Regions from separate parts of the Paenibacillus sp. RC73 genome, predicted to be linked through region 2. Evidence: predicted binding sites of a transcription regulator. Region 2 holds the regulator's gene; the other holds the start of a gene.
What was found. The regulator LexA, encoded in region 2, represses DNA repair genes until DNA is damaged. The targets are predictions, from matches to a motif close to CGAACATATGTTCG.

Region 1 (9,165 bases), on a different contig from region 2:
GCGCAGCGAAAGTGCCGCATCCGCCAAAATGCTGCGGACCCAAGGAGTTTCTCCCAAAGCCGCCACATCCTGTACACGGAACGCTGCTGCCGTCTCGCTCAGCCAGTGCTCTGGCCAGGGATGACTTTGCGAAAAATCGTACAAGCGCTGAACAAGCACATACATCGCATCATCTGTACGCTCACCGCTAAACCAGTCCACCAGTCTGCGGAATGTACTGCCTTCATCGTTAGCCTCATACTTTTCCTCAAACAATTCTTCCAGTAGCTCCTGCCGCAGCAATTCCGTCTCATGCTCATTCATAATCCGAAAACCGGGATCAAGAGGAATGGCCTGATAATGCCTGCGAATGACCTCCATACAAAAAGAGTGAAGTGTCGTAATCGAGGCCCGATTCAGCAGCGATAGCTGACGACGTAGATGCTCACTATCCGGCTCCTGTTCCAGCACACGTTCCAAAGCTTCACGTATACGTTGGCGCATTTCGGCGGCAGCAGCCTTTGTAAAGGTCGCTACCAGCAACCGATCCACGCTGAAACCGAGCCGCGGATCGGCGATTTTACGAATAATGCGCTCTACGAGCACCGCTGTTTTACCAGACCCCGCCGCTGCCGCTACCAGCATGTTGTTGCCAGATTCAGAAATCGCACGCCACTGGTCATCACTCCACATACTGCCTTCCGGCTTGGGTATGCCGTTGGTGTCTGATGTACTTATCATTGGTCCATTCCTCCTTTCCCTTCCTGCGTATGACCAAGCAAATCCCAGATCTGATCCTTGCCGGGTTTCCCCCATTGGTTGTAGCCGCTACCTTCCAGACTGTCATCAAATTGACAAACAGGTTTGAAAGAACAGAAGGTACATGCCGTCTCTTGCTGGATACGATAAGGTTCAATCGCCACGTCGCCCTCTGTCATACGTGTCCCAATCGTTCGGATATTATCGCGTACCGAAGCCAGCAGGCTATCCCACTGTTCCGGCGAAGCGACAGACGCACTGCTGTAAAAGCTGCCGTCCGCCTTTACCGCAACTGGCAAAATGGAGGAATACCCCTTGTCCAATGCCGTATCCATTTGCCCAACCACATCCCGATTCGCGAGCAATAGCCCTTTCATCTTGAAGCGTTTTAGAAGCTCCTGACGGGCCTGTTCCGCGCTCAGACCATTCGGCGACTGCAACATCGGATTATGGACGTGAAAATACAGCGTACCCGCCGGATAAGCCGTCTCGCCAAGCCATTCCTCCGCCGCATTCAGCAGCACGTCCAGGTATGTGAGCATTTGCAAGGACAAGCCATAGTACACTTCATGCAGCTTGAGATCCTTTTGGCTGGATTTGTAGTCAATGACGCGTAAAAGCAAGCCTTGTTCTCCCTCTGCCACATCCACGCGGTCAATTCGTCCGACGATTTCCATCACCACACCGTTGTCCAGTCGAAAGGTCAGAGGAGGAAGCTTTTCTCCCGGCCCAAAGCCCAGCTCCAGCTCCAGTGGCTCAAAGCTGCCTCTACGCGCATGTTCACCCAAAATCAGCGAAGCCCGACTCACAATGTCTTTCAGCTTGCGCAAAATGTACCCGTACCGCTTGGAGCTCATTAAAATCTCGCCTTGCAGACGAGGGGCCAAACGCTCCACCGTCGATTCCGCCTCTTGTCGGCATTCCTCTGTACTGAGACTCCCCCAACTTACGTTTCGTTTACGTAAATTCATCGCCATCTCTCCGAGCGCCGCATGGAACAACTGCCCGATATCCGGTGCCTTTAGCCGATACATTTGGCGCTCCTTCAAGCGAAGACCATGGGAAGCAAAATGCGAAAACGGACAAGCGACAAAACGTTCCATACGAGATACGCTGGTACGCAGCTTGCTGCCATACAGACGGCGACTCGTTTCTTTCCGCATTTCGGCATGATTTTCGTAAAAAAGTGAGGTCAGCAACTGACGCAGCTTGTCCCTTTCACGCCCCTGCTGGCCCGCATACCAGTTGTATACCTCCCACCAGGGAGATAAAATCTCTCCACCATGCCGCCATTGCCGGAATTGCGCGATCAGCTGTGGCAATGCCTCGGACGGATGGGAAGCATACTCCCATTGAGTCGCCCATGGGTCCCGAGGCAAAGGATAGGCAGCTAACGGGTGCTCTTCCAGAGCAGGGAACAGTTGACGGACATGCCGTACCAACTCTGACGGCAGCAACGACTTGCCCTCTTCGTCGGTCACGGCATAGCTCATCCACAGACTGCTTCCGGCTGACGTGAGCGCCGTATACGCAAGAAAACGTTCATCCAGCAGACGTCTTGTCATATCCGGCGCCAGCTCTACGCCCCGTTCATTCAAGGCGGTGCGTTCCTGCTCGTTCAGCACGCCATCCTCATGAAATACAGCTGGCATCACACCTTCGTTCATACCCAGCACAAAGACATGTTGAATACCAGCAACGCGTGTACGGTCCGTGTTTCCGACCAGCACCTGATCCAGAGCTGGCGGAACAAGACCCATACGGTACTCTATCAGACCCGTTTCCAGAACATCGGCAAATAAAGAAGTGTCCAGCTTCTCGTCACCCATCATTTCGACGATCTGATCCAACAGCTCAAGCACCGCATCCCATACCTGACGGTGCTCCTTCGCCTGCTCGGGATTTCCCGCTTCCTCGGCCTGATGGATCAAGTTATCCAGCTTATGCCCAATTTCTGCATCCTCCAGCAACAAATACACCGCTTCACACTTCTCAAGTGCAGTCCGGGCCTTACCCAGACGTTTCTCAAACGCACGTAAAGGCGTCACGATCACATCGCGGCACAGCTCCATTAGATCCAGCGTTTCGTCCCGCTGACGGTTCCGCTCCTGTTCCTCCAGCTCCAGCGAAAGGCTGGGTACAGCCTGCCAAGGCCGTCCGTCTGTCCAGCGGCTGCCCTGTATCCCGCAGGCCAATGCGTAATTTTCCAGACGGTCCATATCCTCGCGGCTGACCCGTCCATCCTGTGGCAACAGCAGATCCGTTTTGACCGCACGAAATACATCCTCGTACCGCCAACGCCGCTGGACGATATCCAGCGAAGCCCGAATCATTTCCACCAAGGGATGATGCAATACGCTTCTGCGCTGATCCAGAAACACCGGAACCTCATATTGCTTAAATATCGGCTCCACCCACGGCTCATAATCCTCAATCTGGCGTACAAACAGAGCCATTTCCCGATAACGTGCCCCCTCATCTCGGGCCAGGCGGCGCATTTCGCGCACTGCGCCCTCCAGCTCGACACGTCGGTTCGCTGCGGCATACAGTTTGATTTCTTCTGGCTGCTTATCTTTCCATTGCTCCCGCATCTGTTGCTGCGGCATGGGTCGTTCCTGGTTCCGATATCCCGCACGTCGTTCAAACTCTGCCTCCAGATACGCCAACGCCGGGCGGTCCTTAAATCTCGGAAGCGGATCAGGGCGCAGCAATTGTGTCTGCGTCTCCATCATCAGCTCGTCCGCCATCCCTTTAAGCTTTACATAGGTAGCCGCCGAAGGATGAAACAAATCCAGCTCATGCGGAAGCTGTCCACTCTCGTAGCTACGATTGCAGGTCAGTGCGACCGTCAACGAAGAAGCGTGCAGCATGAGCTGCTCCACCACCTTGTATTCATGCGGCGTAAACCTGCGGTAGCCATCCATCCAAATATCCGCTCCACGTACAATGGACGACTCAGCAATCTGCTCCGCCAGCATACGCAGCGTATCCTCGCCGTCAATATATTTAAGCGTCAGCTCTCTTTCAAAATCCTCATAAATCAAACTGATGTCCTTGAGCTTGCCGCGTAAAATCGGAGTGGATTCCCCCGCAGCATTCATTCGCTCCAGTTGCTCCGGTACAGACCGAGTATCATTCCCGTACTGCTTCAGCTCTGTAAACAGCGTATTTAACCGATCCACAAAGCCCAGTTGGTCTCCCGAATCCTTAAATAAACTCAGTTCATCTTTGCGACGACGAATAATTTTATATAAAAGCATCTTCTTGCCTTCCTCCGTCACAGGTACCAGCGCCGAACCCTCGGTTTCCTGCATGACCAAATAGGCAAGACGATGAAATCCCATGACCTGTGCGCGCACCGTCCCCTGAATACCGTTTCCGGCTTCTGTAAGCAGCGCATGCTCGGAAGCAAATGACGATTGCTCCGGCACAAGCAACAGCATAGGCTTACCTAGCGGTTTCTTGCGTAGCATAGCCGTCATTTCACGACGTATTAACGTGCTTTTCCCACTGCCTGAGCGGCCAATTAACAAACGGACCGACATGATGCGGCCTCCTTTCCAACGAACAACAATCTATTAAACAGTATAGCATATGAGGCAAGGGAGAAAAGAACGTACGTTTGCCATCTTGTAGCATTTTATCCTCCCTCAAAAAACAAACAGTCCCGCAGGTTGGCTTGGTGCATGCCTTCTCTACAGGACTGATTTATTGATAAAACGAGCCTAATCTACTTATTCCGCTATCCCAAAAGGCGGTTAACTGTGTATGAATTCTACAGTTGTGTCCGGCTACGCACCTCAAAAATAGCGAATTTCAAATAATGGCCTTCCTCCACACCCAGAATTTGGGGATGATCCTTGCCAGCCGCTCTCCAATCCACCAGACGGAGGATTTTTCCGGCATCTGCCGCCGCTTCCTTAATCGTGTCCAGAAACAGCTCCGGCCGCATATGGAATGAGCAACTCGCAGTCACTAAATAGCCGCCCTCATTGACCAGCTTCATCCCGTGCAGATTAATATCCTTATATCCCCGCGTAGCTCCTTTGACCGCATTCTTTGTTTTGGCAAAGGCCGGCGGATCAAGAATAACTACATCAAAGGTACGTCCGCCCCCTGCTGTGAGCGGCTTGGAAGTATCCCCCTTTCCCCCGGCCCGCGCGGTGCGTTCCTCTAAGCCTTTAACCTGATTGCGCAAATATTGGAAAGCATCGTCCACGACAAACTCGACGCGTTCCTCAAAACCGTTCAGCTTGACATTATCCCGTGCGCTTTCAATTGCGTGCTCGGAAATATCAAGACAGGTTACTTTTTTAGCACCGTATTTGCAGGCATTGAGCGTAAAGCTTCCCGTATGTGAAAAGCACTCCAGCACGGTTGCACCATCCCAGAATGGGAACTCCACAACCTTGCCGCTTCTGTTCACAGGCTTCATGACCGCTGTGCCAGCGTCACCCTGTTCTGCTACTTCCTGTAGCGTAATTCCGCTGCGTCCTCCCCAGCCCGTCATCAGTGGAGCAATCGCCGCACGATTCTCACGCTGGTCAAAGAAATAGCCTGTCTTCTGGCCCTCTACAATATCGACCTTGATACGCAAACCATTTTCCGTTACCACGACATGACGTGGGCAGTCGCCATATAAAGGCCCTTTGGTCTGTTCCAGTCCTTCCAGCTCGCGGATGGATACATCGCTGCGCTCATATATACCAACAGGGCCAATCACTTCAACAAGTGCATCCCTGATTTCTTCCCTGCGGCGATCCATACCGAGCGTTAATAATTGTACGACTAACACGTCGCCAAAACGGTCTACAATCAGCCCGGGTAAAAAATCAGCCTCGCCGTATACCAGCCGATACGCGTCTCCCCCGGTCACAAAACGTTCACGGTGCTCCAGACAATCGCGGAACCGTTTGGCAAAAAAGCTTTGATCCATCGCTTCCAGCGGCTCGTAGGACATCACACGCACCGTAATTTGCGAGGCCGGATTATAGTAACCCGTTGCCAAATAACGGCCCTGATGGTTTACGATACTGACCAGATCACCCGCCTCCGGCTCACCCTCCACCTTGGCTATTTCATTTTTAAACACCCAGGGGTGCGCGTGTTCCAGCCTTTTTTTGCGGCTGCGTTCCAATATTACTGAAGGCAAAGTCCTTCACTCCCATTCTTGGATTAATCAAAGTGTTAAAAGTGTGGGGTTCGATGGGGCGCGGCTCCGCGATTCATTTGATCTTACGATCGCTGTTGCAATGGGATTCTTGGATTTTACAAATAATTTTAATGGTAAGAATCCCCCTGCAAAGGCGAACGCTACCGCTTCTCCAGATTCAAATGAACCGCTCCGCTACTGCCCGCCTTAATATCGACGTCACACTTTTAAAGCTTGTGAAGTTCTATAAAAATTTTCGTTTTCCTAAAAAACAGCTTGGTCATGCTTGTCATGGCTGTCCTTGACAGATCATAGGCTGTTACATAAGCGTCTCAGCAGTTTTGAAAAGAATTTTTTGCTTAGGTTCAAGTTCTTTATTCCGAGTGAATCACAGGGGAACATCATTCCACTTTAAAGGCAGGTAACAGCGTAGCGGTCCATTTGAATCTGGAGAAGCGTAGCGATCGTAAGATCAAATAGACTACGAAGCGTCCTTAATTGGCCAACGTAAAACGGTTTAGAAAGGGGGAACGCCCGTGTTTATTCATGTTATTTTGCCGCTGTCCGGTGGGCTGCTTATTTTTTTGGGCGGGATGAAGCTGATGGAAGCGGCCCTCCGGCATTTGGCTGGTCCCTTCCTCACCCGCTGGCTAAACCGGGCCACCGTTTCCCCTTGGCGGGGCATGCTGTTCAGCTCAGGCATTACCGCCCTGCTGCAAAGCAGCACCGCTGTCACGGTGCTGACCATCGGACTGGTCAACGCCGGGCTGTTGACCTACGGCCGCACGCTCGGCATCATCCTCGGTACCAATATTGGTACCTGCCTGACCACCGAGCTGATGGGGCTCCAGCTAGGCAAACTGGCTGTTCCACTGCTCTGCGGCTCGCTGCTTTGCTGGAGCACCGCCGTCTTGTGGGGCGAGGCTGTCTCCAGCCGCCAGTATGCGTCTGCCGAGCCACCATCCAGCCCCAATCAACTCAGCCGACCGCAGGCTGTACAATATATCAGCCTCGCCTTTGCCGGATTTTCGCTGATCCTTGCGGGTATCCGAGTGATGCAAACAGTCGGCCCTTGGATTGAGCAGGCCGGGCTGTTCCGCTGGTTTCTTGACCACGCCGCGGCCAACATGTGGTGGGCCTTCGCAGCCGGGGCCTGCCTGACCGCACTGGTTCACAGCAGCGCCGCCGTTATTGGTATGGCGATCAGCCTTGCTGCTGCGGGAGCTTTGCCAGTCGATGTGGGTATCGCCATCGTCATCGGCTCCAACGTTGGCACCTGCGTGACGGCCCTGATTGCGGCTGTCGGCGGCAGCATGTCCGGCAAATTTGTGGCCTGGTCCCACGTGCTGCTGAACGTAGGCGGGGCGTTGCTGTTTATGCCGCTGATCCCTGGGCTGGAAATGGCAGCCGCCTGGATATCTGCTGAGCCTGGAGCCAGGGTCGCCCATGCTCAAACCCTGTTTAACGTGATCAGCTCTCTGCTTGTCTTGCCAATCTGCTATTTACCTGTATGGACACGTTTGGAGAATCGCATGTCTCCCAACATCATCAAACGTTAATTCCAAGCATGGACAGCGCCTTGCTCAAAATGACATCATTGTTGTCATATCCGCCTTGGCGCTGGAGACGCCATGCTTCCTCAGGCGTATGCCATGCAACACCTTTAATTTCTTCAATCTGTGCCTGTAAATCCCCATCCAGTGCTTCTACGAGATAATAATGGACTTCCTTGTCCACTTCCCCGAATTCAGGATGCTGATACGTATAAGCAATCATATCCACATGCTGGATAATCCGTCCGTTCAGCCCTGTTTCCTCACGAATTTCACGTAAAGCCGTCTGTTCGATCGTTTCTCCTTGCTCCATTTTACCTTTAGCCAAGGAGACCTTGCCGTATCGATCGGTTATCAGCTGAATTTCAAGCTGCTCCCCCTGTTTGCGGTACACCACACCGCCGGCGGAAATTTCCTTTTTTTCTGCCATCCTGCAATCCCCTTTCCTTGCGCAACAAGGATTCCGTCCTCCCTGTAAGGAAAGGCGAAATCCTTGTTTGCCATCTCTATGGCCTATTCAGGCTTTTTTTAGTTATTATAGGGCTGCTTGCAGTCCATTCTCCAGCACACGGACCAATTGGCCTTCACTTTCATTAACGCCCGCCTTCGTCAACTTCACGCGGCACACCTTGCCAACCAGATCCTTAGTACCTTCAAACACCAGTTGAATGTAATTGTCACTGTAACCGTGAAGCATGCCGCTATCTTCGGTCCCTTTCGGCGCAACTTCCGGAATGACCTCCAGCACCTGACCGACAAACTTTTCTGCATAAGCCAACTGCATTTGCTCTGACAGTTCAATCAGCTCATGCACACGTGCATTTTTCACGTCCTCATCCACCTGATCCTCCATACGCGCCGCAGGCGTACCGCTGCGTTTGGAATAAGGGAACACATGCATTTCCGAGAAGCCAATTTTTTTCATCAGCTCATAACCGTTGCGGAACATTTCGTCCGTTTCCCCAGGAAAGCCAACAATAACGTCTGTCGTAATCGCCACATCCGGCATCGCCTTGCGAATCATAAGCATTTTATTGTAAAACTCTTCTGTTGTGTATTTGCGGCGCATCCGTTTCAGCACGGTGTCATCTCCCGCCTGAAGCGGAATGTGAAAATGACGTACCAGCTTGGTGGAACGGTTCAGCACATCAAGCATTTTTTCATCAATCTGGCTGGCTTCAATGGAGCTGATACGGATACGCTCCAGCCCTTCTACCTTCTCCAGATCCCACAGCAGATCGGACAGATCATAATTGTCCATGTCGTCACCATAACCACCTGTATGAATGCCTGTGAGCACAATTTCTTTATAACCCGCATGTACCAGTTGACGCGCCTGAGTCATAATGCTCGCGGCATCGCGGCTGCGGGACAAACCACGCGACCACGGAATGATGCAGAAGGTACAAAAGTTGTTGCAGCCATCCTGAATTTTCAAAAACGCACGTGTGTGGTTAGCAAAATCAGGCACATCCATTTCCTCGAACACGCGCGTTTTCATAATGTTGCGCACAGCGTTCACAGGTTGACGCGACTCTTGAATCTCCTGAACAAACGGAATAATTTTGTCCCGATCCTGTGTACCAATAACGAGATCGACACCGGGAATATCCATAATTTCTGCAGGAGAAGTCTGGGCGTAACAGCCCGTCACTGCCACAATAGCATCCGGGTTCCGACGAATCGCACGGCGAATGATCTGACGACTCTTTTTATCGCCGG
Region 2 (9,165 bases):
TTCTAGTTCACACATTCGAAAAAACATATTACATGATCGGCACCCTAAGGCATTGGGAAAGCTTCCTAAATAATAATGGGTTCCATTTCTTGAATGTAGACAGAAGCAATACTCTGAATGTGGAAAAGGTGAAAATTGTTAATGGCATTTTCAAAGACGCTTACTTTGAATGTGAGATAACAAAAACATCGAAGAGGTGTCCGATCTCTTATCACCGATTTGACGAGGTTATAGAGGAAATGGGTTTCATTAATTCGAACATAATCTTCACTGGAGTTGCTACTAGATAGCGGCTCTTTTTTTGTCAAAAATACTCGGCTTATATTGTCGAATCATAAGAGACATTCAGCACCCTGATTTTTGTTCATATGTCCCTAATTTTAGGAATTGATATAGGTAAGAGTTTCGAATTTCATAATCAAGGGAAAAAGAATGGGAGAAGGTAATGGGTTGTGTTGAGTTAACATTTTCGCTCCTTATGTTTATGAAACGAGGAAAAGCATTTCGTTCAGAGTACATAGGATAAATGATCATACAGTAAAGATAAAGACACAATAGTTCACAGGGGAGAATAGACATGAAAAAGCATTTTTTTGAATTTTCTCAGGACTGGGATTTAGATGAAGAGAATACGAAATTTTTATCAGTATTCACTTACTTCAAATGTTAAAATTCTGTTGAAAATGATAAAGTCCTACCGACTGCTAAAGGGCCCCTTAATATTGGTTCAATATCCGTTTTACACTATAATGCGGCACAAAAAAGCGGGAAGAAATCCTTCCCGCTTTTCGCTTAAAAACAATCATTAACGTCTGCGTTGTCTATCATTTACACTAAACAGATTAACAGCCAGTGCGTTACCTCTAGCACGTGCAATCGCTCTCTGATTTGAACGGATCGATAATCCTCTTCTTCTCACGTGACGTTTGAAATGTCTTTTACACATGATATCACCTCCCTTCACAAGAAATGAAGGTACGGATGAATTTTAGAAGTGTTTATGCTTACGGTTACGTTTGGAAATTTTGATGTTCAATGCATTGGTGGCTAGTGCGTTACCGCTTCTTGTTTCGGCGGCTGCGGCCTGAAAGACTTTTACGACCAGAAATTTGTTCTTGCCGATACGGTGCTTATACGTTTTGACTCGATTTTTGATCATCTTCTTATCTCCTTTGCTAAGGTCTACTTTATTCATATGTCAGTAGCGCTAGCAATGTATCAGCATAAATCTATTAAAAGCAAAAAGAAGCTATCACCTATGATCCTAATATTCAGAAACTAATAAAGTATGGAGATACGGAACGTAAAAAAACTTATGCTTACCTGCCGTATCCTTTCCCACTTTACGTTGTAGGAGAAAGTTACAGCAGATTAGCATAAGTAGAATAGTAAAGAATGAAGATAAGAAGCTGGTAAAAGAAATATTACTTATTATAAAGGGTTTTAAGTTTTTTCTCGTAATACGCTTCCTGGTTAAGAATACGATTATTCAGTTGTTCAGATAATATACCATATTTATCTAAAATAATGATATAATTCTTTTGATCCACCAATATACAGAACAGTAATTGCAGGTATAAACCGTTTAATCTATGGGCTATCAAAGGAAAAAGAATAGCTGTGAGGAACATTTTGTGTACATAAAATCAACACAAAACCGGCTTGCCATGGGCAGCCGGTTTTGTTGTAGCGGGAAGAATAACGGGGCTGAAAAATGAAAAATCAGTGGAAGTCCCGGAAGAGTCCTACAACCTTGCCCAAAATACTGACGTGCGTCAGACGAAGCGGTTCAAAGGCCGGATTTTCCGGTTGAAGTCGAATATGATCTTTTTCCTTGTAAAAAGTTTTAACAGTAGCCTCGTCCTCGTCTGTCATGGCCACGACAATATCGCCGTTATCGGCTGTCTGCTGTTGACGTACGATGACATAATCTCCGTTGGCAATACCAGCTTCAATCATGCTTTCTCCTACAACAGATAACATGAATATTTTATCCTCACCAACAAAATGTTGGGGAAGAGGAAAGTAATCTTCAATATTTTCTGTTGCTGTAATAGGCAGACCAGCTGTAACTTTGCCGACGACCGGAACACGACTAATTGAGTAATTAATCAAGTTGCTGTTATCCGATTCGTCTTGGCCGAGTAACTCGATGGCCCGCGGTTTCGTTGGATCACGACGAATCAGTCCCTTTTTCTCCAGACGATCCAAATGACCGTGAACCGTAGAACTGGAGGCCAATCCGACAGCCTCACCTATTTCGCGTACAGAAGGGGGATAACCCTTTAGACGCACTTCATTGCGGATAAATTCAAGAATGGCCTGCTGGCGGCTTGAAATCTTAGACATACCGTATCAACCCCATTTAGTAACGTTTGGGAAAATTATAGCATAGAACCTCCGTTCGTACAAACGTAAGTTCTAAATAATCCTAAAAAATAATCACGAACTTTTGTTCTCTTTTCTATTGAACAAAACAAATGTTCGTGTTATATTGTGAAAAAACATAGGAACAAACGTTTGGAGGACGCGACAAATGATGAAATATAGCACATATCAAAGTATTTTTCCAATGAATTTAGAAAAGATGCAAAATGTCCGGAATGAGAGAAGGGCGCAGCTTGTACGGACCATTTCCAACAGTCTCCTGCCCAAACTTCTTATTCTGGTTATCGTTGCCTGGATTGCGGGTGCAGGTGTACTGACGGTATTCGCGGCTCCTTCGGTTTCGAATGAAGAGGTGACCAAACTTATTGTGCAACCTGGGGATACATTGTGGCGGATTGCCTCCACTCATAAACCGGAACGAATGGATACACGGGTATATATAGAAGGAATTGTTCGGATTAACGGAATGGAAGATCGAGGAGTGCAGGCAGGCCAGCTTTTAAAGCTTCCGCACTTCTGATCAGTCACATTAGAGCTGTCAGGGAACGTGATACGGGAACCTTGACAAGCTCTTTTCTACATGTCAAAGTGTATTATATCTTTGCTTATATGGAGGGGACAGAATTTGGATATAGACAGCTTGGTACAGCGCATCAATGAATTGGCTCGCAAAGCAAAAGCCGAAGGATTGACGGAAGAGGAAACAACAGAGCGCGCCAATCTTCGGGAAATTTATTTGGATAACATTCGCCGTAATTTCCGGCAGCAACTTGATACGATTGAAATTGTGGACGAAGATACGTCGAAGGGAAATGGTGGGCTGACGCATTAATGTCGCTAAAGCGGCTTAGCCCGCGTAATTTGCTTTTCGTTTTTTAAGGTATCTATTTTTGGTATCTATATAGATTAGGATTGGTAGCAATTGTTTTAAGCAATATATTTGGGAAGGGAATTGAGAGATGGCCCGGTCATTTGAAAGAAAAGTTCGCAAAAACACAGCGCATTTGAATAAATCGCGCAAAAAGCAAGGCATCCAAACCATTAGTGGCGCCGGTTCTGCAATGGATATTTTCCGTGGACGTAATATTACCGTGCCAATCATGTTGGCTGGACTTGCAGTTCTGTATATGCTCATGAGTTATTTTTTGACTAAGACTGGTATGCGCGGCATGGACTGGCTTGTATTCGGCTTGTATTTGATGCTGGCTGTTATCTTTTTCATCCGCCGTCCTTATTTGAAGGTTGGAAAGAGCACGCTGTATATGTTGAAGGGTGGCAGAGAGCGTCCAATGACGGCAGAGGATATGAAAGCCATCAAGATTGAAAAGGGTTACGTAACGGTTGAAAGAAAAGGTAAGGGTGGCAACTTTATTTTTACAAAATCACTGGGCCGTTATGATACGGATGCCATTGCAGAGCGGCTTGAGAAGTTTGCGCTATCTAATCAGGTTCAAGTAGACAAAAAATAACGACTTCTGTTGGTTCGAATCGTTTAAATTGTCCGTGGGCCTGTAGCCTCTGTAAATAAGGTCGCATGATGTTATTTCATATAACACATTGCGGCCTCTTGATTAATATGGGCACATAACGATTGGAATGCTTGTAGACGCAACAAGGCAGAACAAGCGTACATATAAAGTGGAAAGAGAGTGGATAATACAGATGACGATTCAAGCGGTAATGTTCGATCTTGATGATACACTTCTGTGGGATGAGCGCAGTGTAGAAGAGGCATTTGACGCAACGTGCCAGACAGGTTCCCTGGAAGCAGGCGTTGATCCGAAAGCTTTGGAAGAAGCAGTCCGCAAGGAAGCGCGTGCTTTGTATGAGTCTTATGAAACCTTTAGTTTTACTCAATTGATTGGCATTAATCCGTTTGAGGGATTGTGGGCGAATTTTACGGCAGGAGAGCAGCCAGAGTTCCGGCAATTGGAACAGCTGGCCCCTGCTTATCGAAAGGAATCTTGGCGTAGAGGTCTCCAACAGTTGGGGATAGATAATGAAGAGTTAGCGCAAAAGCTGGCAACCCAATTTGCCTTGGAAAGACGCACCCGTCCCCATGTTTATGAAGAAACGTTTGAGATTCTGGAGCAGTTGAAAGGGCAGTATAAGCTTCTTTTGTTGACAAACGGCTCCCCTGATCTACAGCAGGAGAAGTTGGATGGGGTTCCGCAGTTAGCTCCATTTTTTGATCACGTTGTTATTTCAGGTTCGTTTGGTAAAGGTAAGCCGGACCCGTCTATTTTTCAGCATGCTTTGGGGCTTCTCGGTATTGAGCCTGAACATGCTTTAATGGTGGGGGATAAGCTGACGACTGATATTCAAGGGGCTCTGGCGGCAGGTGTGCACTCCGTGTGGGTGAACCGCAACGCCAAAACCAATACTACAGAAATCAAGCCAAAGTTCGAAATTAAGCATCTGTCCGAATTGGATGGAATTATTCAATCGTTTAAGTAAGTGCTTTTCGGCTCTTATTATAGTAACAAGCCCAAAATACTCCCTCCGCTCAGGCATCTCAGAGCAGAGGGAGTTGCTTTATCCACATTAGGATGGATTCGTATTATAGTATTATGCCTTAATAAACGATGGATCTTCAAACGGTTCGGCAATCCACCCATTTTCTTCGATGAACAAACGTACTGCGACGATCTTCTGATTTTCCATTAAGGTAAAGAAGTGAGGAATATTTTCTGGTACGGAAATAACGTCACCAGGTGAAAGCTCAACATTAAAATATCCGATTTCTTCAGGACCTTTAATGATGAAAATGCCTTTGCCTGCTACAATAGCACGGATTTCATCTTCGGTATGGGTATGAATTTGCTCAAACTTGGCAAGTAGCTCGTCCAAATTCGGCGTTGCTTCGGACAAGGTGATAACGTCCCATATTTTATACCCACGGCGGGCGGCTAAGTCCTTGATTTCGGCTTCAAAAGTGCTTAGAACAGCCACTTTTTGCTCATCTGTCAGGGTGAAGTTTTCTTGCAGCTCCCCGGACAGCTTGGAATCATCCCAATGCTCGTACAATACCTCTTGACTCTCCAAAAATTCACGTACCTTGTCTTCATCGCTAATTCGTACATTCGTATTGCGTATTAAGATTTCAGCCATAGATTATCCCTCTTTTCCACTTGGTTTAATGTTGTATACAGAATATCATGTCTTGAATCGTTGTACAATATAGGTCTGAAACATTTTATGTTGCAAATGACGGTTCGTCCTATTCCAATATAAAAAGAACCCTGGCCTAAGTGCGTCTCATTATGCAGCAAACTGTAAAAATGAATATCGAGAGTTGTTTTTGTGCAGAAGAAGCCGTATAAAACGTATGTTTTTACTTCAATCTATCTAAATGATACGGTTTCTGCTAAACTAGGATTTAACGTTTTGCGGGGGTGAAGAGATTTTGGATAAAGTTAGCTTACAGAATGCATTACAACGAAGAATACTCATTCTTGACGGGGCCATGGGCACCATGATCCAGCAAGAGGATCTTTCCCCCGACGATTTTGGCGGGGAAGAGCTGGAGGGCTGCAACGAGATGTTGGTCTTAACCAGACCGGATGTCATTCAAGGGATACATGAAGCATACTTGGAGGCCGGATCAGACCTGATTGAAACGAACACTTTTGGAGCGACATCCGTCGTTTTGGCGGATTACGATATACCGGAGCGCGCCCGTGAAATTAATCTGGTTGCAGCTAAACTGGCGCGTAGCGCGGCAGATAAGTATAGTACTGCGGACAAGCCTCGTTTTGTTGTAGGAGCTATGGGACCGACGACGAAAACATTATCCGTGACAGGTGGTGTTACGTTTGCGGAGCTGATCGAGAGCTATGAAGAGCAAGCCTTGGCGCTAATTGAAGGCGGCGTGGATGCCTTGCTTTTGGAGACCTCGCAGGATACGCTTAACGTCAAAGCCGGAAGTATTGGAATTCGGCAGGCTTTTGAGAAGACGGGTACGGAGCTTCCCATAATGATTTCGGGAACGATTGAACCAATGGGAACGACTCTGGCAGGTCAGAATATTGAGTCTTTCTGCATATCGCTGGAACATTTGCATCCGGTGTCGATTGGGCTGAACTGTGCTACAGGACCGGAGTTTATGCGGGATCACATTCGCTCTCTCTCTGATATGTCCTCAGCAGCAATTAGCTGTTATCCGAATGCAGGTTTGCCTGATGAAAACGGTCAATATCATGAATCACCTGATTCATTAGCCCGTAAAATGGCCGCTTTCGCCGAAAAAGGTTGGCTGAATATTGCAGGAGGTTGCTGTGGTACTACACCTGAGCATATCCGGGTTATGAGTGAACGTATGGCGCAGTTTGAGCCGCGCCCGCTGGAAGGCCATCACCCACCGGCTGTATCGGGTATTGAGCCTGTATATATTGAACAGGAAAATCGTCCCTATATGGTTGGTGAACGAACAAATGTTCTCGGCTCCCGCAAATTCAAGCGTTTGATCGTGGAAGGCAAATATGAAGAGGCATCTGAAATTGCCCGTGCTCAGGTAAAGAGTGGGGCACATGTCATTGATATTTGTGTACAGGACCCGGACCGCGATGAAATGACGGATATGGAAGCCTTTTTGAAGCTGGTCGTGAATAAGGTAAAGGTTCCTCTCGTGATTGATACCACGGATATTCAGGTCATTGATACCGCCTTGCAATATTCGCAAGGGAAGGCGATCATTAACTCCATTAATTTGGAGGATGGCGAAGAGAAATTTGAGAAAATGGCACCTCTTATTCATAAATACGGCGCGGCTGTTGTTGTTGGAACCATTGATGAACGTGGTCAGGCTATTTCACGTGAGGATAAGCTTGAAGTGGCCAAACGCTCTTATGATCTGCTGGTGAACCGTTACGGTCTGGCACCCGAGGATCTTATTTTTGATACGCTCGTATTTCCCGTAGGAACAGGTGATGAGCAATACATCGGTTCGGCCAAGGAAACGATTGAGGGTATTCGGATTATTAAAGAAGCACTTCCAGGAGTTCACACCATTTTGGGTATCAGTAACGTGTCCTTTGGTTTGCCGGAGGCGGGGCGTGAAGTGCTCAATTCCGTTTATCTATACGAATGTACCAAAGCAGGCTTGGACTATGCGATTGTAAATACGGAGAAGCTCGAACGTTATGCTTCGATACCCGAGCATGAACGGAAGCTCGCCGAAGACCTGATTTATAAAACGAACGACGATACTTTATCCGCTTTTGTGGCTGCTTTCCGTAATAAGAAAGTGGAGAAAAAAGAGAAGGTGTCCAATCTCTCGCTCGAAGAGCGGCTGGCTTCCTATGTAGTAGAGGGTAGTAAGGAGGGACTGATTCCGGATCTGGAGCAAGCGCTTGCCAAATATTCTTCGCTGGAGATTATTAATGGACCGCTGATGAAGGGGATGGAAGAGGTAGGACGTCTCTTTAACAACAACGAATTGATCGTTGCAGAGGTGCTGCAAAGCGCTGAAGTCATGAAGGCGTCGGTCGCTTTCTTGGAACCGTATATGGAAAAAAATGAATCCTCGGTAAAAGGAAAGATTTTGCTGGCTACGGTCAAAGGTGATGTGCATGACATCGGTAAAAACCTGGTGGAGATTATTCTATCCAACAATGGTTACCATATTGTAAATCTGGGTATAAAAGTACCACCAGAACGCATTATTGAGGCTTACCGTGAAGAAAAGGCCGACGCGATTGGCTTATCCGGTTTGCTTGTTAAATCGGCTCAACAGATGGTGTTGACTGCACAGGATTTAAAAAATGCGAATATTGATATCCCGATTATGGTTGGCGGAGCTGCTTTGACGCGTAAGTTTACGAAAAACCGTATCCGTCCCGAGTATGACGGAATGGTTGTCTATGCGAAGGATGCAATGGATGGTTTGGACATAGCTAACAAGCTGATGAATCCTGAGTCCCGCAAGAAAATGGCTGAGGAAATGGAGGCTGAACGGGAAGCGGAAGCCGCGACGGTCGTGGAAGCCAAGCCGTTGCCTAAACTTACCCGGGCTGTTCGCTCTAAAATCGCTCAGGATTTGCCCGTCTATATTCCGCCGGATACGGATCGTCATGTACTGCGTAACTATCCGCTCAATTATATTTTGCCTTATGTGAATATGCAGATGCTGATGGGGCACCATCTTGGATTAAAAGGAAATGTAGAGCAATTGCTGGCTTCGGGGAATCCGAAAGCGACTCAGTTGAAGGAAACCGTAGATAGCATTATGTTTGAAGCCGTTACGGATGGAATTATTCAGGCACATGCTGTATATCGTTTCTTCCCGGCGCAGTCACAGGGAGATCAGATTTTGGTTTATGATCCATCAGATGTGAGCAAGGTACTGCACACATTTACGTTTCCGCGTCAACAAGTAGAGCCTTATTTATGTCTGGCTGACTACTTGAAATCGGTGGAATCTGGAGTTATGGATTATGTAGGTTTTATGGTCGTTACGGCGGGTCATGGTATTCAGCAGCTTTCCACGCAATGGAAAGAAAAAGGGGATTACTTACGCTCTCATGCACTTCAGTCGGTAGCGCTGGAAGTGGCAGAAGGACTCGCCGAGCGACTTCATCATATTATAAGGGACAGTTGGGGCTTCCCGGACTCGGCAGACATGACGATGAAACAGCGGCATGGGGCTAGATATCAGGGCATACGGGTATCTTTTGGCTATCCGGCATGTCCTGATCTGGAGGATCAGGGGCCATTGTTCCAGCTGTTGAAACCTGAGGATATTGGCGTTGAGCTGACGGAAGGGTTTATGATGGAACC

Region 1: addB (helicase-exonuclease AddAB subunit AddB) is a predicted target of LexA. The motif match lies at 4,350-4,363, and genes of this name have one in related genera.

Annotation. Positions count from the first base shown of each region.
Region 1 covers NZ_JBIYCV010000002.1:65,410-74,574, reverse strand. The annotation lists gene addA (helicase-exonuclease AddAB subunit AddA) at 1-720, opposite strand, end outside; gene addB (helicase-exonuclease AddAB subunit AddB) at 717-4,283, opposite strand; gene ABH897_RS03860 (class I SAM-dependent rRNA methyltransferase) at 4,514-5,890, opposite strand; gene ABH897_RS03855 (Na/Pi cotransporter family protein) at 6,427-7,449, shown strand; gene ABH897_RS03850 (NUDIX hydrolase) at 7,439-7,873, opposite strand; gene mtaB (tRNA (N(6)-L-threonylcarbamoyladenosine(37)-C(2))-methylthiotransferase MtaB) at 7,979-9,165, opposite strand, start outside.
Region 2 covers NZ_JBIYCV010000020.1:43,214-52,378, reverse strand. The annotation lists gene ABH897_RS26630 (LytTR family transcriptional regulator DNA-binding domain-containing protein) at 1-290, shown strand, start outside; gene ABH897_RS26625 (hypothetical protein) at 806-946, opposite strand; gene ABH897_RS26620 (hypothetical protein) at 989-1,159, opposite strand; gene lexA (transcriptional repressor LexA) at 1,723-2,349, opposite strand; gene ABH897_RS26610 (LysM peptidoglycan-binding domain-containing protein) at 2,540-2,908, shown strand; gene ABH897_RS26605 (DUF896 domain-containing protein) at 3,014-3,220, shown strand; gene ABH897_RS26600 (hypothetical protein) at 3,348-3,857, shown strand; gene ABH897_RS26595 (HAD family hydrolase) at 4,051-4,845, shown strand; gene ABH897_RS26590 (cupin domain-containing protein) at 4,957-5,499, opposite strand; gene metH (methionine synthase) at 5,795-9,165, shown strand, end outside.